One region of the Halocynthiibacter sp. C4 genome, then DNA from elsewhere that is predicted to be linked to it. Evidence: riboswitches for the same ligand, from Rfam matches in the RefSeq annotation. Region 1 holds a riboswitch; the other holds the start of a gene.
The links. Region 1 has a riboswitch for thiamine pyrophosphate ahead of thiB (thiamine ABC transporter substrate binding subunit). Riboswitches for the same ligand answer to the same signal wherever they lie in the genome.
Positions count from the first base shown of each region.

Region 1 (4,211 bases):
ACCCTGCCGCCCCCTGCATCACCACCATTACCAGCGGCAAACCAAGAAGCAGCACCACGAATCCAAGCCACGCTGCGTCAGCAAGCCGCCCATGCGCACGATCATAACGCTGAACCACACGATCAAGCCCCTGCCCTGCATCGTGTTGACGCGAGAACTTCCACGCCGCGATCGCCGCTGCGCCCGAAAGCACTAGCTGAACAATCGCAAGAAGCGCAGCTTTGCTTAGGTCAAAATCAAATCGAAATGCCTGATAGATTGCCAGCTCCACCGTGGTCGCTTTTGGTCCCCCGCCAAGAGCAAGGGCAACCGCAAAACTTGTGGTGCAGATCAGAAAAATCAGCGCAAAAGTTCCGGGCAACACACGCCAAAGCATGGGCCGCTCGAGTAGGCGACCCACATCCCGAGGGCCGCCGCCAAGAGATGCCACCAGCCGAAAATGCTCTGCCGGAATTGCGGCCCATCCCTGCAGGAGGAATCGCACTGCCAGTGGTAAGTTGAAAAATACATGCGCCAAAACCACGCCATGCAGCCCGTAAATTTGAACCGGTGGTAATCCGAACCATCCAAGAAAAGTGCTTAAGACGCCAGTGCGCCCGAATACAGCAAGCAACCCAAGGATCGCCACGATCACAGGCAAGATGAACGGCGCGCCGAGCAACGCGATCATTGTGTGCCGCCCACGAAACTCTCGCCGCGCAAGCGCACGTGCAACCGGAATCGCGAGAACAACACTCAGGAGTGCAGACAGAAAGGCCTGCGTAACGGTAAACCGAACAGCAACCCAATCAGAACGCGAAAACTGCGCAGCGCTTTCCGCACGAAGGAATACCGCCAAGACAGTCCCCAAGCAGAGCAACACCAGCAAAGCGCTGACAATTGCACCCGCCCAAGGAACCAGCCCGCGCGGAACTCCGTTTATTGCGACAGCGCGTTGAGCCACTCGTCCAGCGCCGCGTCACGAACCGCCATTGCATCCCCCGCAGGAAACAAAAGTGCAGAGCTTGGATTTGCCAATGCTTCAAACCCCGAAGGAAGCCCCGCTTCGGGTGTTACTGCAGGATACATCCAATTGGTTGTCGGAATAATGGATTGGAACGTGTCACTCACCATAAAGCTCAAGAACTCGTCGGCCAGATCACTTTCTTCGGTATGAGCAACCTTCGCCGCAACTTCGACCTGAAGGTAATTACCCTCGTCAAAAGCAAGTGCCGCTTTGGTGGCGTCCTCCTCGGCAATCAGGTGATAGGCTGGGCTTGTGGTATAAGACAGGACCATATCGGCCTCGCCCTCTAGGAACATTCCGTAAGCCTCGGACCAACCTTTGGTAACGGTCACAATATTATCGGCAAGGCCTTCCCAAATTACAGGAGCCTCATCGCCGTAAGCCGCCTTAACCCACATCAGAAGACCAAGACCGGGCGTTGAGCTGCGCGGATCTTGGATAACGATCTGAAGATCGTTATCAGCCAACTCTTTGAAGTTTTGCGGAACGTCTGGTGTTTTCGTGGTGTCATGCACGAATGCGAAATAGCCCCAGTCATAGGGCAAGAACATCGGATCGCTCCATTCAACCGGTAGATCAAACACAACATCATCCATGCCGTGATTGGCAAACAATCCGGTTTCGGTCGCCGCCGCGGTGAGGTTCGTGTCGAGGCCAAGGACAACATCCGCCTCTGTGCGGGCGCCTTCAAGCCGTACACGCGCCAACATTGCCGCCCCATCACCGACGCCAACCAGCTTGAGATCACATTCGCACTGCGCTTCAAACGCTTTCTCAACCGCGGGGCCAGGGCCCCATTCGGATACAAAGCTGTCGTATGTGTAAACGATCAACTCCGGTGTCTCGGCCGATGCCATTGAGGCCATCGCCAGACCCGCTGCAATCATGGGAAATTTCATTTCACGCTCCATCATCTGATGGGCGGATGAAGGGTGGAAACGTCCAATACCTTCCCTCCGCCGATCTTAATCGGTTCAGGTTCAACGGGTCCGCATCTGCATCTCAGCCGTTTCCGGCCCCCCGAGGTTCTTCCACTCCTATGCCCTTGATCCCGTTCAGGCAAGCGATATCCCCTTGAGCCAAGGCCTTGAGGCAGGTACAGAACCTTGAAAAGGAGCCGCATATGTCGATGAACAGCTTTGGACACCTCTTTCGCGTGACAACTTGGGGCGAAAGCCACGGGCCCGCGCTTGGCGCAACAGTTGATGGTTGCCCGCCGAATATCGAAGTCTCCGAAGAAATGCTGCAGCAATGGCTCGACCTTCGCAAACCTGGCCAGAACAAATACACCACCCAGCGGCGAGAACCGGATACGGTGCGCATTTTGTCAGGCACGTTCGAGGGTAAAACGACCGGAACGCCGATTCAGCTCATGATCGAAAACACCGATCAACGAAGCAAAGACTATGGCGACATTGTCGAAAAATTCCGCCCCGGCCATGCCGACATCACCTATTTCCAGAAGTACGGCATTCGCGATCACCGTGGCGGCGGGCGCAGTTCTGCGCGGGAAACCGCAGCGCGGGTTGCGGCGGGCGGCATTGCACGCGCGGCGTTGAAAGCGCTGGTGCCAAACCTCGAGATCAAAGGCTACATGGTCCAGATGGGGCCTCACGCCATTGACCGCAGTAAATTTGATTGGTCCCAGATCGACCAAAACCCATTCTGGACCCCTGATGCAGACACCGCTGCAAGCTGGGCGGACTATCTGGACGGGCTTCGGAAGGCAGGTAGCTCGGTTGGTGCGATTGTCGAAGTTGTAGCCAGAAACGCGCCCGCAGGCCTCGGCGCGCCGGTTTACGCTAAGTTAGACACGGATTTGGCAGCAGCGATGATGAGCATCAATGCCGTAAAAGGCGTGGAAATCGGCGAGGGTATGAATGCGGCGGCCCTTACTGGCGAAGAGAACGCCGATGAAATTCGTATGGGCGAAAACGGACCGGAATTCACCTCAAACCACGCAGGCGGGATATTAGGCGGCATTTCCACGGGCCAAGACCTCGTGGTGCGTTTTGCGGTTAAACCGACGTCCTCGATCCTGACCACGCGCAAGACTGTGACCAAAACAGGTGATGATACCGAGATCATCACCAAAGGCCGCCATGACCCTTGTGTTGGTATCCGCGCGGTGCCTGTGGGCGAGGCGATGATGGCCTGCACCCTTTTGGATCACATCCTGCTGCACCGCGGTCAAATCGGCTCTAACCAAGGGCAAATCGGCTAGAATTCAACTAGAAGCAAGAGCTGCATCAAGCAGAGCCTTAATCTCTTTCTTACTAGTTCCGAGCGTCACCCGACCAATTTCTGTATCTCCCCGCAGGGCAACCAGTACCGAGCGGCGCGGGATTTTGAGACGTTTTGACAATGCGTCTTTGGAATATTGATCCCAGTTCACATAGACGAATGTAATCGCGTCGTCATAAGCTGGATTCTCATCCCGAAGCGCTTCAACTGCGCGTTTTTGTGCGGCGCAGGTTGTGCACCAATCTGTGCCGAAATCGACAAATACAGTTTTCCCCTCGGCCAAGGCTTCGTCGACCAAGCCCGGCTTGTACTCGACTGTTTCACCTGAAATCGCCGCAAACGGCAACGAGACTGCAAGGATTGCACCTGCGATAAAATCTCTTCGTTTCATGAATTCCTCCTAAATAGAGACTGATAAGTCGGTGAACCAAGCGGGCAGATTCTGTACAGCCCAACGCTCGGCAACGATGTGAAGCTCAAGCAAGAGCGCAAGGCCCACGAGAATAAACATAACGCCCATAATGGTGCGGGATTTGCTGGCAAGTTTGCGCATAAATTCACGCCGTTTCAGCAAAGTCGCGCGCGCACCATAAGCCAGAAGCAGAACAATTGTGGCCACGCCAAACGCGAAAAACACCATGATTAGGGTCGCTTTCGCGAGGTTCTGTCCTTGAGCGGCCAACGCAATTGCGCCGCCAAGCGTCGGACCGACGCAGGGGCTCCAGACCGCACCAAGGAGAGCGCCGCCAAGGAACTGGCCGCGCAAGGTTGAACGGTCAATCACGTCCATCCCGTGATCCGCACGGTCCGAAAACCCGGCGGTGGCGAGAGTGAACTTACTGCTAAGCGCGGGGCTAAGAAGTACGACGCCAAAACCAACCATGATGAGCGCGCCAATACGGGCGACATCTTCGGCGAGAATGCCAAACGCAAGCCCCACGCTCGACACAAGAACACCAAC
Region 1 covers NZ_JAPEIE010000002.1:1,204,916-1,209,126, forward strand. Annotated here, with positions in the region: gene OU789_RS13155 (thiamine/thiamine pyrophosphate ABC transporter permease ThiP) at 1-943, opposite strand, end outside; gene thiB (thiamine ABC transporter substrate binding subunit) at 919-1,905, opposite strand; TPP riboswitch at 1,941-2,039, opposite strand; gene aroC (chorismate synthase) at 2,130-3,230, shown strand; gene OU789_RS13170 (thioredoxin family protein) at 3,234-3,641, opposite strand; gene OU789_RS13175 (cytochrome c biogenesis CcdA family protein) at 3,651-4,211, opposite strand, start outside.

Region 2 (4,211 bases), 280 kb from region 1:
TTTGCATTGAGCGCATCAGCGAGCGTTGCGCCATCAAAGGGCGTGGCTTCGCCGTTAATCAGAATAGTCATAGAGAAACTCCGGTCGGGTGTTCTTGTTGAAAACGAGGTCGGCCACCATACCGCCAAGCGCTGGCGAGAGTAGGAATCCGTGGCGATAAAGACCGTTCACGCGGATAAGATTGCCGTTTCGCGTAATGCGCGGCAGGTTGTTGGGAAAGGCAGGGCGGCTGGCGACACCAATCTCAACGATCTCCGCTTCGCCAAACGCTGGATTGAGCGCATAGGCCGCGCTGAGCAGCTCCAGAACCGAACGCACGGAGGCGCGGTTGCTGTCTTTGCTTTCGATCATCGTGGCGCCGATCATGTATTCACTCCCTTCGCGCGGGACGACGTAAATCGGGATGCGCGGGTGCAATAACCGGATGGTGCGTTTGAGGGTCACATCTGGCGCGTGGACGATCAGCATCTCGCCTTTGACACCGCGCAAATCCGGAAAGGCATTAGCGGCCGCGAGGCCACGGCAATCAATGGTCATCCCGTCGCGCGCCAGAGCTTCTGGATCGGCCCAACCCGTTTCAAAGCTAACGCCGTCGCGCTCGAGGCCCGTTTTCAAAGCTGACAATGCCTCACGCGGGGCAAGATTGGCTTCGGTTTCAAAGTAGAGCGCTTGCTGGATGCCGTCGGGAAGTTCCGGTTCCATCGCTTCGATCTCAGCGCGGTTCAAGGTGCGGTGGTTTTTCGTTCGGCGCGCGAATTGCTTCATATCTGCCCGATCACGCTGCGCGGAGACAACGAGCGAGCCACCAGTTTCAACGGCGTTGGTTTTCTCCTGCCACCACCCCAAGGCCTCCTCGCCGTGCCGCACAACGGGCTCTTCAGCGCTTTCGCCCTCGCAAAATGGCGCCAGCATGCCGCCAGCCCACCAAGAGCAGCTTTGCTCTCCTGCCTCACCGCCGCTGTCTATTACGCGCACAGTTGCGCCTCGATCAACAAGCTGCCGCGCAACGCAGAGCCCAACAACTCCGGCGCCTATTACTGTAACTTCCGTCATTGCGCCCAAACCTGAGCGAAGTGATGAACCGGTCCGTGACCTTTGCCGATCGACAAGTCCGCGCCGGCAAGGATGGCTTTCTGAAGATAGCCATGCGCTTGTTTCACGGCATCGTTGAGCGGGAGGCCCTTGGCGAGGTTCGCCGCAATCGTCGCGGCATAGGTACACCCCGTGCCGTGGGTGTTTTGAGTATGAACGCGTGCGGCGGCTAATGTTTGGTTGCCAGTTGGTGAAAGTAGAATGTCTTCACAGATTTCACCTTTGCCATGCCCACCTTTCAGCAAAACGGATTTTGGCCCCAGTTTGGTTAGTGCTTCGGCCTGTGCGAGAGTCTCTTGGGGGCAGTTGGCCTCTTCGGTTCCGAGCAACACCGCCGCTTCAGGTAGGTTCGGCGTAAGAACATCCGCGCGCGGAAGGAGTAGCTCCTTGAGCGCGGCCAGCGCTTCGGATTGCAACAACCTGTCGCCGGATTTCGCGATCATCACCGGATCAACCACAAGCGGCCCGTCAAAGCCGCGAAGAGCATCGGCCACGGCATGAATGATCTCGGGCGAGAACAGCATTCCGAGCTTGATCGCGCCCACGTCCATGTCATCCAGAACCGCGCGAATTTGTGCAGCAACGACATCTGCGGGAATCTCGTGAACCGCAGTAACGGCGCAAGTGTTCTGCGCAGTGACGGCGGTAATGACGCTCGTTCCGTAAACCTCGTTTGCCGAAAAAGCCTTGAGGTCTGCTTGAATTCCCGCGCCGCCGCCGGAATCCGATCCTGCAATAGTCAGAGCAATAGGGGGCGTTGTTTTGTCTTGCATCAAAGTCACTCGTTTCGGGGACTTACGGCAAGAAAAACGGCACAGATTGCGCATGTTGCGCGGTGCTTACCCGTTCCCTACGCCGGTATTGTCCGGATCAGGTTCGACGGGTCAGTGCAAGCACCTCTCAGCCCAATGGGCACCCCGACGGATAGCGATGGGCTAGAAGGTATTTTTCGCAATTGCAAGAGGGTTGTTGGCTATTGCAACTGTGTCACAGAGGGTTAGAGGCGTCTGTGAGGCGCGTTTTTTGAGTTATTTATTAATCAGTTGTGTGTTTTCTCACTTTAATGTGAACTGAAAGCTACGCCTATCCGATTCGTCGAAAAACGGATAACATGGGGCTATTAGTTCTGCCTTTTTACAGATTCGAAGAGTGAATAGTGCTTTAGTTTCGAAGATGCCAAATAAGAGCGAAAGAATTATTTATGCCCGTTGCCAAAGAGCGCAAAGACTTCATTTTCAATATCGTAGCGGGCCTTTCGCTGTCGCTCAGTGCAGGCGCTGTTGTCGCGCAAGAGGTGGAAACTGAAAGCCCTTGGAAAGCATATGGACAGCTTAACGTTGGTATCCTCTCGTTCGACGACGGCGAAGTAAACACGAACTATGGCCTCGTAGATAATGACAACTCCAGCACGCGGATCGGCGTGTTCTATAATGGCCAAGCCGGCAGCACCGGATGGACGACAATGGGCAACATGGAGTTTCAGTACAATCCGAAGTCCACGTCCAACGTGAGCCAAATCAACCCAGATGGCGGCAGCACCGAAATCACCAAGGCGAACATTCGGAAAATTGAAATACGGTTCTCCAATGATGAATACGGTCGCGTTTGGCTTGGCCAAGGCTCGATGGCTTCGGATGGGATTGCTGGCCAAGACGTATCAGGAACAGGCACAATTGCCGGTGCGGCGACGGCTGACTCCGCAGGTGCGAGTTTGTTCCGCCAAAAAGATGGCATCCTCTCTGACGAAAGTGTGGGTGAAGCGACTGATCACTTCAACGGTCTCGGCCGGCGGGTAAGGTTGCGTTACGATACACCAGAATACAACGGCTTCCGTGGTGGCGTTTCTTATGGTCAAGACCTCCTTTCCGATGATCCAGACCGTCAAAAACAGGGCCTGATTGATATCGCGGGCTACTATGCGCAAGAACGCAATGGATACCTGATCAATGGCGGAATCGGGTATGGCCACAACCTAGACACCAAGCGCGACGTGTTTTCAGGATCGATTTCCGGCCTTCATCTGGACTCTGGCCTGAGTCTTACGCTTGCGGCGGGTACAAACTCAGAGGACGGCCTCACAGGGACCTACGGATACACGAAGGTTGGTTGGGAAACCGATTTCTTTGATATTGGCTCTACGGCCTTCTCGCTTGATTATTATGCAGGCAATAGCATTTCAGAGGATGGCGACAATTCCGGCTCGGTCGGCGCTGCTGTTGTGCAAAACCTTGGTTATCAGCAGCTTTGGTTCATTGCCCGAAAGTTCACATACGATCGCGAAACGACAGATTACTACGATGGCGTCGCAGTCTTTGGCGGCACGCGCCTTCGGTTCTAGTTCCTCCCGGAGAGTCTGGCCCGTTTGGGGCCGGGCTCTTTCAGGAATGTTTTAACAGACGACAAATTGCATGAGATAATTTGGCCGGCGGTATCGCCGGCTTTTTTGTGCCCGCGGCTCGATTATTGGAAAGCCTGTAGCCCGGTTTGTCCGCGCCCGAGGATGAGGGCGTGGATATCGTGGGTTCCTTCATAGGTATTGACCGCTTCAAGGTTCATCACGTGCCGGATTACGCCGTATTCGTCGCTCACTCCATTACCGCCGTGCATATCGCGGGCGGTTCGGGCAATGTCGAGCGCCTTGCCGCAGTTGTTGCGCTTCATCAAGCTAATCAGATCAGACGAGACCTTACCGCTGTCCATCAAACGCCCCATCCGCAAACAACCTTGGAGGCCAAGGGAAATCTCTGTTTGCATATCGGCGAGCTTTTTCTGAACAAGTTGTGTGGCGGCGAGAGGTTTGCCGAATTGTTTGCGCTCGAGCGTGTAGTCGCGCGCCGCATGCCAACAGAATTCCGCCGCGCCCATCGCTCCCCACGCAATGCCATAGCGTGCACGATTAAGACAGCCAAACGGCCCTGCAAGCCCTTCGGCATAGGGCAAGAGGTTGTCTTCGGGTACAAACACCTCGTCCATATGGATCATTCCCGTGACAGATGCACGGAGCGAGAATTTCCCTTCGATCTTTGGCGCGCTTAAACCCTTCATGCCTTTCTCAAGGATGAAGCCCTTAATCTTTCCGTCATGCGCGTCGGACTTGGCCCAGATGATGAACACATCGG
Region 2 covers NZ_JAPEIE010000002.1:921,914-926,124, reverse strand. Annotated here, with positions in the region: gene thiS (sulfur carrier protein ThiS) at 1-71, opposite strand, end outside; gene OU789_RS11715 (FAD-dependent oxidoreductase) at 55-1,053, opposite strand; gene thiD (bifunctional hydroxymethylpyrimidine kinase/phosphomethylpyrimidine kinase) at 1,050-1,865, opposite strand; TPP riboswitch at 1,923-2,022, opposite strand; gene OU789_RS11705 (hypothetical protein) at 2,294-3,430, shown strand; gene OU789_RS11700 (acyl-CoA dehydrogenase) at 3,553-4,211, opposite strand, start outside.
Region 2: it holds a riboswitch for thiamine pyrophosphate, as region 1 does, so the genes downstream of both, thiD (bifunctional hydroxymethylpyrimidine kinase/phosphomethylpyrimidine kinase) here and thiB (thiamine ABC transporter substrate binding subunit) in region 1, are expected to answer to the same signal.